2 regions of the Paraburkholderia sp. SARCC-3016 genome follow, and region 1 is predicted to be linked to the other one. Evidence: predicted binding sites of a transcription regulator. Region 1 holds the regulator's gene; the other holds the start of a gene.
What was found. Region 1 encodes LexA, which represses DNA repair genes until DNA is damaged. Its sites were predicted from a motif close to ACTGTATNNNNATACAGT; they were not measured.
Positions count from the first base shown of each region.

Region 2: a site for LexA is predicted at 2,539-2,556, ahead of QYH69_RS31915 (ATP-dependent helicase). Genes of this name have one in related genera too.

Region 1 is NZ_JAVHZD010000007.1:72,624-77,017, forward strand. It holds gene QYH69_RS09115 (universal stress protein) at 1-195, shown strand, start outside; gene QYH69_RS09120 (DUF2939 domain-containing protein) at 223-900, opposite strand; gene QYH69_RS09125 (hypothetical protein) at 1,138-1,488, opposite strand; gene lexA (transcriptional repressor LexA) at 1,602-2,252, opposite strand; gene QYH69_RS09135 (sulfate ABC transporter substrate-binding protein) at 2,552-3,664, shown strand; gene cysT (sulfate ABC transporter permease subunit CysT) at 3,803-4,394, shown strand, end outside.
Region 2 is NZ_JAVHZD010000045.1:3,598-7,991, forward strand. It holds gene QYH69_RS31910 (DUF4088 family protein) at 1-197, shown strand, start outside; gene QYH69_RS31915 (ATP-dependent helicase) at 269-2,446, opposite strand; gene QYH69_RS31920 (hypothetical protein) at 2,602-2,862, opposite strand; gene QYH69_RS31925 (hypothetical protein) at 2,918-3,463, opposite strand; gene QYH69_RS31930 (RNA-binding S4 domain-containing protein) at 3,795-4,013, shown strand; gene QYH69_RS31935 (MATE family efflux transporter) at 4,231-4,394, shown strand, end outside.

The sequences.
Region 1 (4,394 bases):
GGTCATCCGATCGATGAAATCGCGGCGCTCGCGGAAGAGCTGAAGGTCGATCTTGTCGTCGTCGGCCATCGCTGCCGGCATGGACTCTCGCGATGGTGGATGGGCGCGGGCAACACGCCGCTACTCGATCGCGTGTCGTGCAGCATTCTCGTTGCGTGTTCGTCGCCTGGCGAGGAGCAGTCGGCCGCAGCATGAGGCTCGCGCCGGCAGAGCCGGCGCTGCCTACTCGCCGAGATCGACTGCCGTAAGCTTCCACGTGAAGAGCCTCTCGCGATGGAAAATCGCGGCATAGCGCGTGTTGCCGACACCGTGCCGATACGTGACGACGAACTCGTTGATGCCGCGATAGCCGGCCGTGGTTTGCGGAGGTTGAGGCGGCTTCGAGCCGTTCGCGGCCGATGCTGTCGGTGCGGATGATGCGGCTGGAGCAGAGGGCGCAGCAGCGGGGTTGCCACTGTTTGACGGCGAATCGGACGACGAAGCGGACGACGAAGCCGACGCGTCCGGCGACGCAGGCGGGCGCTCGCCCGGTTCACCACGTGGCGGCATCCCGTTGAGCAGCGCGGCGACGCCGTCCGGCGTCGCATACGCGTCGACGAGCGGCCCGATCAACGCGACACCGATCATTGCGCCCAGCGCGGCGAGCGGATTGCCGTGACTTTCCGCGTCGATTCTGCGTCTTAGCAAGCCCCCGAGCTGTTCCTTGAGACTCTCGCGAAACGCCGGGAAATCGACGTATTCGTTGACTGTTGCTGCATCGCGCGTGTCGGCTGCGCGTTTCAGGCGGTCAAGTGCGATATACGGCGATGCATACGCGAAGGCCAGTGCGATCAGGACAACGATGACGACGACCGTGACCAGCACGGACCGCCTGACGCTGCCGGTCATCTTGTGATTCATGCGGCAACTGATGCGGTCATTTATCGCGCGTTTCGCGCAGCCTGTGCGAACCATCATCGTGCGGGACGTTCCTTTCATGGGGTGAACGGGGTGGTTTACCGTGGACCCCGTTCTGGCTGAAACGATCCCGCAATCTCATGTAGTTCATCGCGCCTCGGCCGTTCGCGACATGCGCGTTGGCGACATGCGTTGGCGACATGCGTTGGCGACATGCGCGTTGGCGATGAACGAGCGCGCTCACGCTGCTTGCGCGTGCTCCTCGGCGATGCAGCGGTCGATCATGTTGCACACGGCATCGACGGTGCCGACCATGATAAGCCGCGACGGCCCGTGATAAACACGCACCGGCGCGCGGCGTGCGGGCTCGGCGTTGAGCGCGGCGTTCAGCGAGACGCGTGCAAACGCCGGTAGCGACGATGGCAACGACGCGTCGGCTTCGACCACCGACTGCTCGTGCTCTTCGAAATCGAACAGCGAGCCGGTACGTGGCACATGCATCGCATCGAGCACGGCGCATGGCACGAGGTTGCGCAGGTGGCGCAGACGGCCGAACTGACGGAAGGGCAGCAAGCGGGCAAGGCGTTCCATGAATCTCTCCAGACGGTATCCGAAACTGAGCGAAACTGAGCGAAAAACTGAGCCGAAACTGAGCCGAAACTGAACGGAAATCCGCTGACACTCGACGCCAGATCAGCGGAAAATCACAATTCACCTGGCCGGATCAGGCCGACCGCGATGCCTTCGAGCGCGAAATCCGCACTGCCGGCCTCGACGAAGATGTTTTCGTAATCGGGGTTTTCGGCGATCAGTTCGATGCCGTTCGGCCGCCGCTTCAAGCGCTTGACCGTGACGTCGTCGCCAAGGCGCGCAATGATGATCTGGCCGTCTTTTGCTTCGCTGCGCTTTTGCACCGCAAGCAGATCGCCGTCGAGAATGCCGGCGTCGCGCATCGACAGGCCGCGCACCTTCAACAGGTAATCGGGTTTGCTGGAGAACAGCGCCGGATCGCACGCATAGTGCTGCGCGATGTGCTCCTGCGCGAGGATCGGGCTGCCGGCTGCGACACGGCCGACGAGCGGAAGCGACAACTGCATGAGCGCCGCATGCGGCAGCGTGAACTGATGAGGGGCGTCTTCCTGCCCAGCCAGCAGCCGGATGCCGCGCGACGCGCCGGCAGCGAGTTCGATCACGCCTTTGCGAGCCAGCGCGCGCAGATGCTCTTCTGCCGAGTTGGCCGAGCTGAAGCCCAATTCGGCCGCGATCTCGGCGCGCGTGGGCGGAAAGCCCGTGCGCTCGATCGCGCGGCGGATCAGATCGAAAACCTGCTGCTGTCGTGCGGTGAGTTTGGTCATGGCGCCACTGTATGGATGAACAGGTGACTGTATTTTTATACAGTATGCGGCGCTTTTCAAGCTTTACTTTAAGTTCGTGTGCCGATGCGCCCTCCGGCAAGCCCAGCCCTTTCAACGTCGAAAACCGCGTTCGAACGCGGTATTCGACCCATCGTTACCACTTTTGCGTATTAAAAAATGAAGAAACATTATTTTTAATGATGAAGCGCCGCAGATAGACTGGCTGCACATCGATATGAGGCCCGGCGGAGTAAGCAAATCGCGGGCGTGGGAAACAGCAGCGAGCGGAGAAAACATCAATGAACGGTCGGACTACGGGGTTTGCACATAGCGCGTCTGAGCGCACGACATCGGCGACGCCAAACAAGGCGGCACGGCGCGGGGCGACGTGGCGCTCGACACAGCGCGCGAAGCAATTCTTCGCTTCGCTGGCCATCGGTGCGGCCGCGGTGCTCGGTCTGGCCGCACAGGCGCATGCTGATACGACGCTGCTCAATGTGTCGTACGACCCGACGCGCGAACTGTACCAGGACATCAATGCGGCATTCGGCAAGCAATGGAAGGCGCAGACCGGCGAGTCGGTCACCTTCAAGCAGTCGCACGGCGGCTCGGGTGCACAGGCGCGCTCGGTGCTTGACGGGTTGCAGGCCGACGTCGTGACGCTCGCGCTCGCCTACGACATCGACGCGCTCGCGAACAAGGGCCTCGTCGACAAGGACTGGCAGAAGCGCTTGCCCGATAACGCCTCGCCGTACACGTCGACGATCGTATTTCTCGTGCGCAAGGGCAACCCGAAACACATCAAGGACTGGGACGATCTGGTGAAGCCGGGCGTCGCGATCGTGACGCCGAACCCGAAGACATCGGGCGGCGCACGCTGGAACTATCTGGCTGCATGGGCCTATGCGCTGCATCAGCCCGGCGGCAACGAGCAGACAGCGAAGGCGTTCGTGTCGAAGCTCTACAAGAACGCGGGCGTGCTCGATTCCGGCGCGCGCGGCGCGACGACGAGCTTCGTGCAGCGCGGTATCGGCGACGTGCTGATCGCATGGGAAAACGAGGCGTTTCTGTCGATCAAGGAGTTCGGACCGGACAAGTTCGAGATCGTGGTGCCGTCGGTCAGCATTCTCGCGGAGCCGCCCGTCGCGGTGGTCGACAAGGTCGTGGACCGCCATGGCACGCGCAAGCTCGCCGAAGCGTATCTGAAGTTCCTGTACAGCGAAGAAGGCCAGGAGATCGCCGCAAAGAACTTCTACCGTCCGCGTTCGAACAAGGTGCCCGCGGCGCTGACCGAAAAGTTTCCGAAGCTTAAGCTTTACACGGTCGACGATACGTTCGGCGGCTGGACGAACGCGCAGAAGACGCACTTTGCCGACGGCGGCGTGTTCGATTCGATTTACTCGCCGCAGTAGCACTCGCGCTGCGGCGGATGCAGTCAGGCAAGCGCGCCTTCGGGCGCGCTTTTGAGCGTGTAACCGAAATGCCTGTTGCGCAGTGCGCGCACTGTGCACAACAGCGACCGGGGCAAGACTTTTGAAAGAGTACCCAGCATGACGACGTTGACCTTCCGCAAGCCCAGTGCGTTGCCGGGCTTCGGCCTGACGCTCGGCATCACGGTGGCTTACCTGAGCCTCGTGGTGCTGATCCCGCTTGCGTCCACGTTCCTCAAAACGGCAACGCTCGACTGGAGCCAGTTCGTGCGCGCGGTCGGTTCGCCGCGTGTGCTCGCGTCATACAGGCTCACGTTTTCCGCGGCGCTCGGCGGCGCATTGATCAACGCCGTGTTCGGTTTTCTCGTCGCGTGGGTGCTCACGCGCTATACGTTCCCGTTCAAGCGTGTCGTCGATGCGATCGTCGATCTGCCGTTCGCGCTGCCGACCTCGGTGGCCGGCATCTCGCTTGCGGCCGTCTATGCGGGCAACGGCTGGATCGGCCGGTTTCTGGAACCGCTCGGCCTCAAGATCGCGTTCACGCCGCTCGGCGTGCTCGTCGCGCTGACGTTTATCGGCTTGCCGTTCGTCGTGCGCACGGTGCAGCCGGTGCTCGAGGAGTTCGAACGCGAGCAGGAGGAAGCGGCCGCGTGCCTCGGCGCATCGCGCTGGCTGACTTTCCGGCGCGTGATCCTGCCGGCCGTGTTTCCGG
Region 2 (4,394 bases), on a different contig from region 1:
GCATTACGCACGGCTCGTTTCAGAAGCAGGAAGCGCAGCAGATCATGGAATACCTGCGGCTGCTGAAGCCGGAGATTTTCGTCGAAGAGCCGTACGACGTGTTCACGCGCCTCGCCGCGTGGCTGCGCAACTTCTTTATGCCGGCGCCGCGGCCTCAATCGCCGCAACAACAGCAGCAGCAGCGGCAGCCGCGCTAGAGTGGGGCGCGCTCTGCTCCGCGCCCGCGGCCGCTTGCGCGATCACACCCGGGTGTCTGCTCGAGGCTCGCTCATTCCCACATCTTCCTGAGCTTCGCCGCAATTTCCACTTTGGCTTGCGCGGCAGCCGCCAGCCCTGCCGCGGTCGGCGCGGCGGTCACCGCCACGGGTGGCCACGCGTAGGCGTCGAACAGCGGCACCAGGTCCACTGGAATAAACCGTGTACGCGATGCCCATACGTGCCGGTCGCCCAGATGCGTCTGGTTGTGCACGTAGAAGCGCTGCGGCACGACGATATGCAGATCTTCCTTCGCGCGCGTCATCGCGACATACAGCAGACGCCGCTCCTCGTCGATCTCTTCGTCGCTGCCCGTGGCGAGGTCCGACGGAATGCAGCCGTCGACGCTGTTGAGCACGAATACGTTGCGCCATTCCTGGCCTTTGGCGGAATGAATGGTCGACAGGATCAGATAGTCCTCGTCGAGCAGCGGCACGCCGGACTCGCCGCTCGTCGCATCGGGCGGATCGAGCGTCAATTCGGTCAGAAACCGTTCGCGCGACGCATAGGTGCCGGCGATGCTTTCCATTTGCAGCAGGTCCGCGTGACGCACCATCGCGTCTTCGTGATTGCGCTCGAGATGCGGTTCGTACCAGCGGCGGATCAGCTCGAATTCGGCGGGCCACACCGACTTGCGTTCGTTCAGCGTCGACATCAGTGCGACGAACGATGGCCAGTCTTCCTGCGCGCGCGGCGGCGGCACGAAGCCGGCGAGCGTTTGAGCCGTGGCGGTGCGCGCCGCTACAGGAGCCGCGTCGCCGACCGCGGGGTTGCCAGCCGCCGAAACGCCGGCCGACGGAGCCCCGGCCGCCATGTCCAGCACGCGCGCCGCCGTGGCGGGCCCCACGCCCGGCAGCAACTGGACGACGCGAAAACCCGCCACCCGGTCGCGCGGATTTTCCGCCCAGCGCAGCACCGCGAGCACGTCCTTCACGTGTATCGAGTCGAGAAACTTGAGTCCGCCGAACTTGACGAACGGAATGTTGCGCCGGGTCAGCTCGACCTCGAGCGCGGCGCTATGGTGCGCGGCACGAAACAGCACCGCCTGCGACTTCAGCTTGACGCCGGCTTCGCGCGCGGCCAGCACCTGTTCGACGACATAACGCGCCTGCGCGGCATCGTCGGCGACCGTAACCAGGCGCGGCCGCTGCGCCGACGCCTTGTCGGTCCACAAGTTCTTCGTGAAGCGCTCCGACGCGAGGCCGATGACCGCATTGGACGCCGCGAGAATGGGCTGCGTCGACCGGTAGTTGCGCTCGAGCGTGACCTGCTTCGCCGGCGGGTCGAAGTGCGCGGGAAAATCGAGGATGTTGCGCACGGTCGCGCCGCGAAACGAATAGATCGACTGCGCGTCGTCACCGACGACGGTCAGGCCGCGGCCATCGGGCTTCAGCGCGAGCAGGATCGACGCCTGCAACCGGTTGGTGTCCTGATATTCGTCGACGAGCACATGGTCGAAGCGGCTCGACAGATCGGCCGCGATCGACGGCTCGGCCGCCATATGCGACCAGTAAAGCAGCAGATCGTCGTAGTCGAGCACGCTTTGCTTCTGTTTCGCGTCGACGTACGCGGCAAACAGCACGCGCAAATCGGCTTCCCATTCGCGGCACCACGGAAAAGTGCTGTTCAGCACGTCGCCGAGCGGTGCACCCGTATTGACGACGCGCGAATAGATCGCAAAGCAGGTCGACTTCGACGGGAACCGCCGCTCCTTTCCCGAAAAGCCGAGTTCGTGGCGCACGAGGTTCATCAGGTCGGCGGAGTCTTCGCGATCGTTGATCGTGAAGGTCTGCGCGAGGCCGATCAGATCAGCGTATTCACGCAGCAAACGCGCGCCCACGCTGTGGAACGTGCCCGACCACGTCAAACCCTGGGCGAGCGCCGCGCGCGCGCCGAGCGCGTCGCCGGCGATGCGCGTGACGCGGTGCGTCATCTCGAGGGCGGCGCGGCGTGAAAACGTCAGCAGCAGAATGCGCCGCGGGTCCGCGCCCTTGACGACCAGATGCGCAACGCGGTGCGCAAGCGTGCTTGTCTTGCCCGAGCCCGCGCCCGCGATAACGAGCAGCGCCCCGGGGGCACGCGTGGCGTCGTCGGCGCCGTATTCGACGGCGGCGCGCTGTTCGTCATTGAGTCTGGCTAGCCAGGCGGCGGCGCCCGACGCGCCGGCACGCGAGGCAGAAGCGCCGGGCATATCGGCGCCGGACGCGGCAAAGGCGGATTCGGACGTGGAAGCGGCGGCGGAAGGCACGGCGTGCGAACGGAAACGAAGTGAGGGCGACGCATACTGTATATCCATACAATGTACGGCGACAAGCGCCCTTTTTTCGGCACGCACGCCGCCGCCTGTCACTCCTGCTTCTTCGCGTCCTTCACGCGCGCATCCGCCGCGGCCTTATTGGCATCCGACTGCGCGTCGGCCTTCTCCCTGTCTGCCTTCGCCTGGGCCACCGCAGCCTTCTTGTCGGCCTTCGCCTGTTCCTTCGCGGCCTTGTTATCGGCGTGCGTCATCGGCTCGGCGGCCGGATCGTGCGACGTTTGCGCAAAGGCGAACGTCGACACGCTGCCCACGATCAATGCGGCAAGCAACCGGTTTGTCGATCGGGTCATCTGCTATCCCTCCTTCAGTCAAGGTGATCGGTAAGCGCGGCTAGCGCGCGTTCAGTCAGTGTTTGGTCTCGTCATCCGGCACCTGCGTGCCGTTGCCCGATTGCGAATCGATCTTCAGCTGGTTGGCGGCGGCCTGCCGGTCTGCCGCGCGATTGATCTTCGCGTTCTTCAACTGTTCCTTGTACTGCGCCTTCGACGCCTTCTTCGCGTCGTGATACTCGGCATTGGCGCGCGCGTCGGCATCGCGCTTCTGCACGAGCGGATCAGGCGGCGTCGGGGCGGTCAGCGTCTGCCGCGGCGGTGTGCCGGCCGGCGTCGGCGCGGGCATTTGCACGCCTTGCGCGGCGGGCGCCGTGGCAGGCGCATTCGGCGGGGTGCCCGACGGCATGGTGGTCGGCGCGCTTTGCTGCGCGATCTGGGCTGCTTGCGGGGCCGGCGCTTGCGGCGACGCGGGCACCTGATAAACCCGGTTGGGCTGACTCGCCCCGGTAACGCGCTGGCTACCCGGCTCGCTACCCTGGCTCGAGGTCTGCGCGACGGCGCCGGTCGTGGCCAGCGCGGCAATGGTGCTGCCGATCAGCAGCGAACGAAGCTCGGTCATGGCGATCCTCTCTGAAGTTGTCGGCTGGACGCAGCGCCTCGGCGCACATCCGGCACTTGTTCGACCCGATGCAAAACGCAGCAGGCTCTTCTACCGACAGCGTTTTTCTGAGTGAAGTTCGTAATCAACCGCCGTTGTTACTGATGGTTTCATTCTCTGACAACTGCATAACATCCGGTTGCGCGCGAAGTCTTCGAGTCTTCGGAACAAACCCGCTCGCGCGTCACGCCGCAGGGCGACGCCCCGCTCGCTTTCGCTTATGATGCGAATCCTTTCCGATGCATCGCGCGTCGTCCCGCGACGACATGCGTTGTCCTTTTCCGCAACTGCCATGCCCAACCTCGATTTCACGCTGACCGGCGATTACGTCGAACTGCACAATCTGCTGAAGCTCACGGGCCTCGCGGACAGCGGCGGGTCCGCCAAGGCGCTCGTCGCATCGGGTGCGGTGAAAGTGGACGACCAGATCGAACTGCGCAAAACGTGCAAGATCCGCGCGGGCCAGGTCGTGCTGCTCGGCGATACGCGCATCGCAGTCCACGAAGCGTGAGCGCCGCGATCGCGTGCGCGCGGCGATTGCGCACCGGGCGCTTCGCGACGTTTGCGATCGAGGCCGCGCCGCCCGGGCACCCGGCTTCGCAAAAATTCCGCACCATGAACGTGCGTGCTGATCGACAGCCGCCGCGCGACGCAATAAGCTGTTCGCTTTGACAAAAACATTACATGCCGCGCGCGCCGTGCATGCGGTGCCGCGCCACGCTGCCGTCATGTCCCAATCCGGTCTGTCCCCCCCGCTTGCCGGGCCGCCGTCGCTGACGCGTCACGCCGCCGACACCGCGCGCCTCGCCGCGCCGCTCGCCATCGCGCAGCTGTCGCAGATGGCGATGAGCGTCACCGACACGGTGCTGCTCGGCTCGCTCGGCCCCGATGC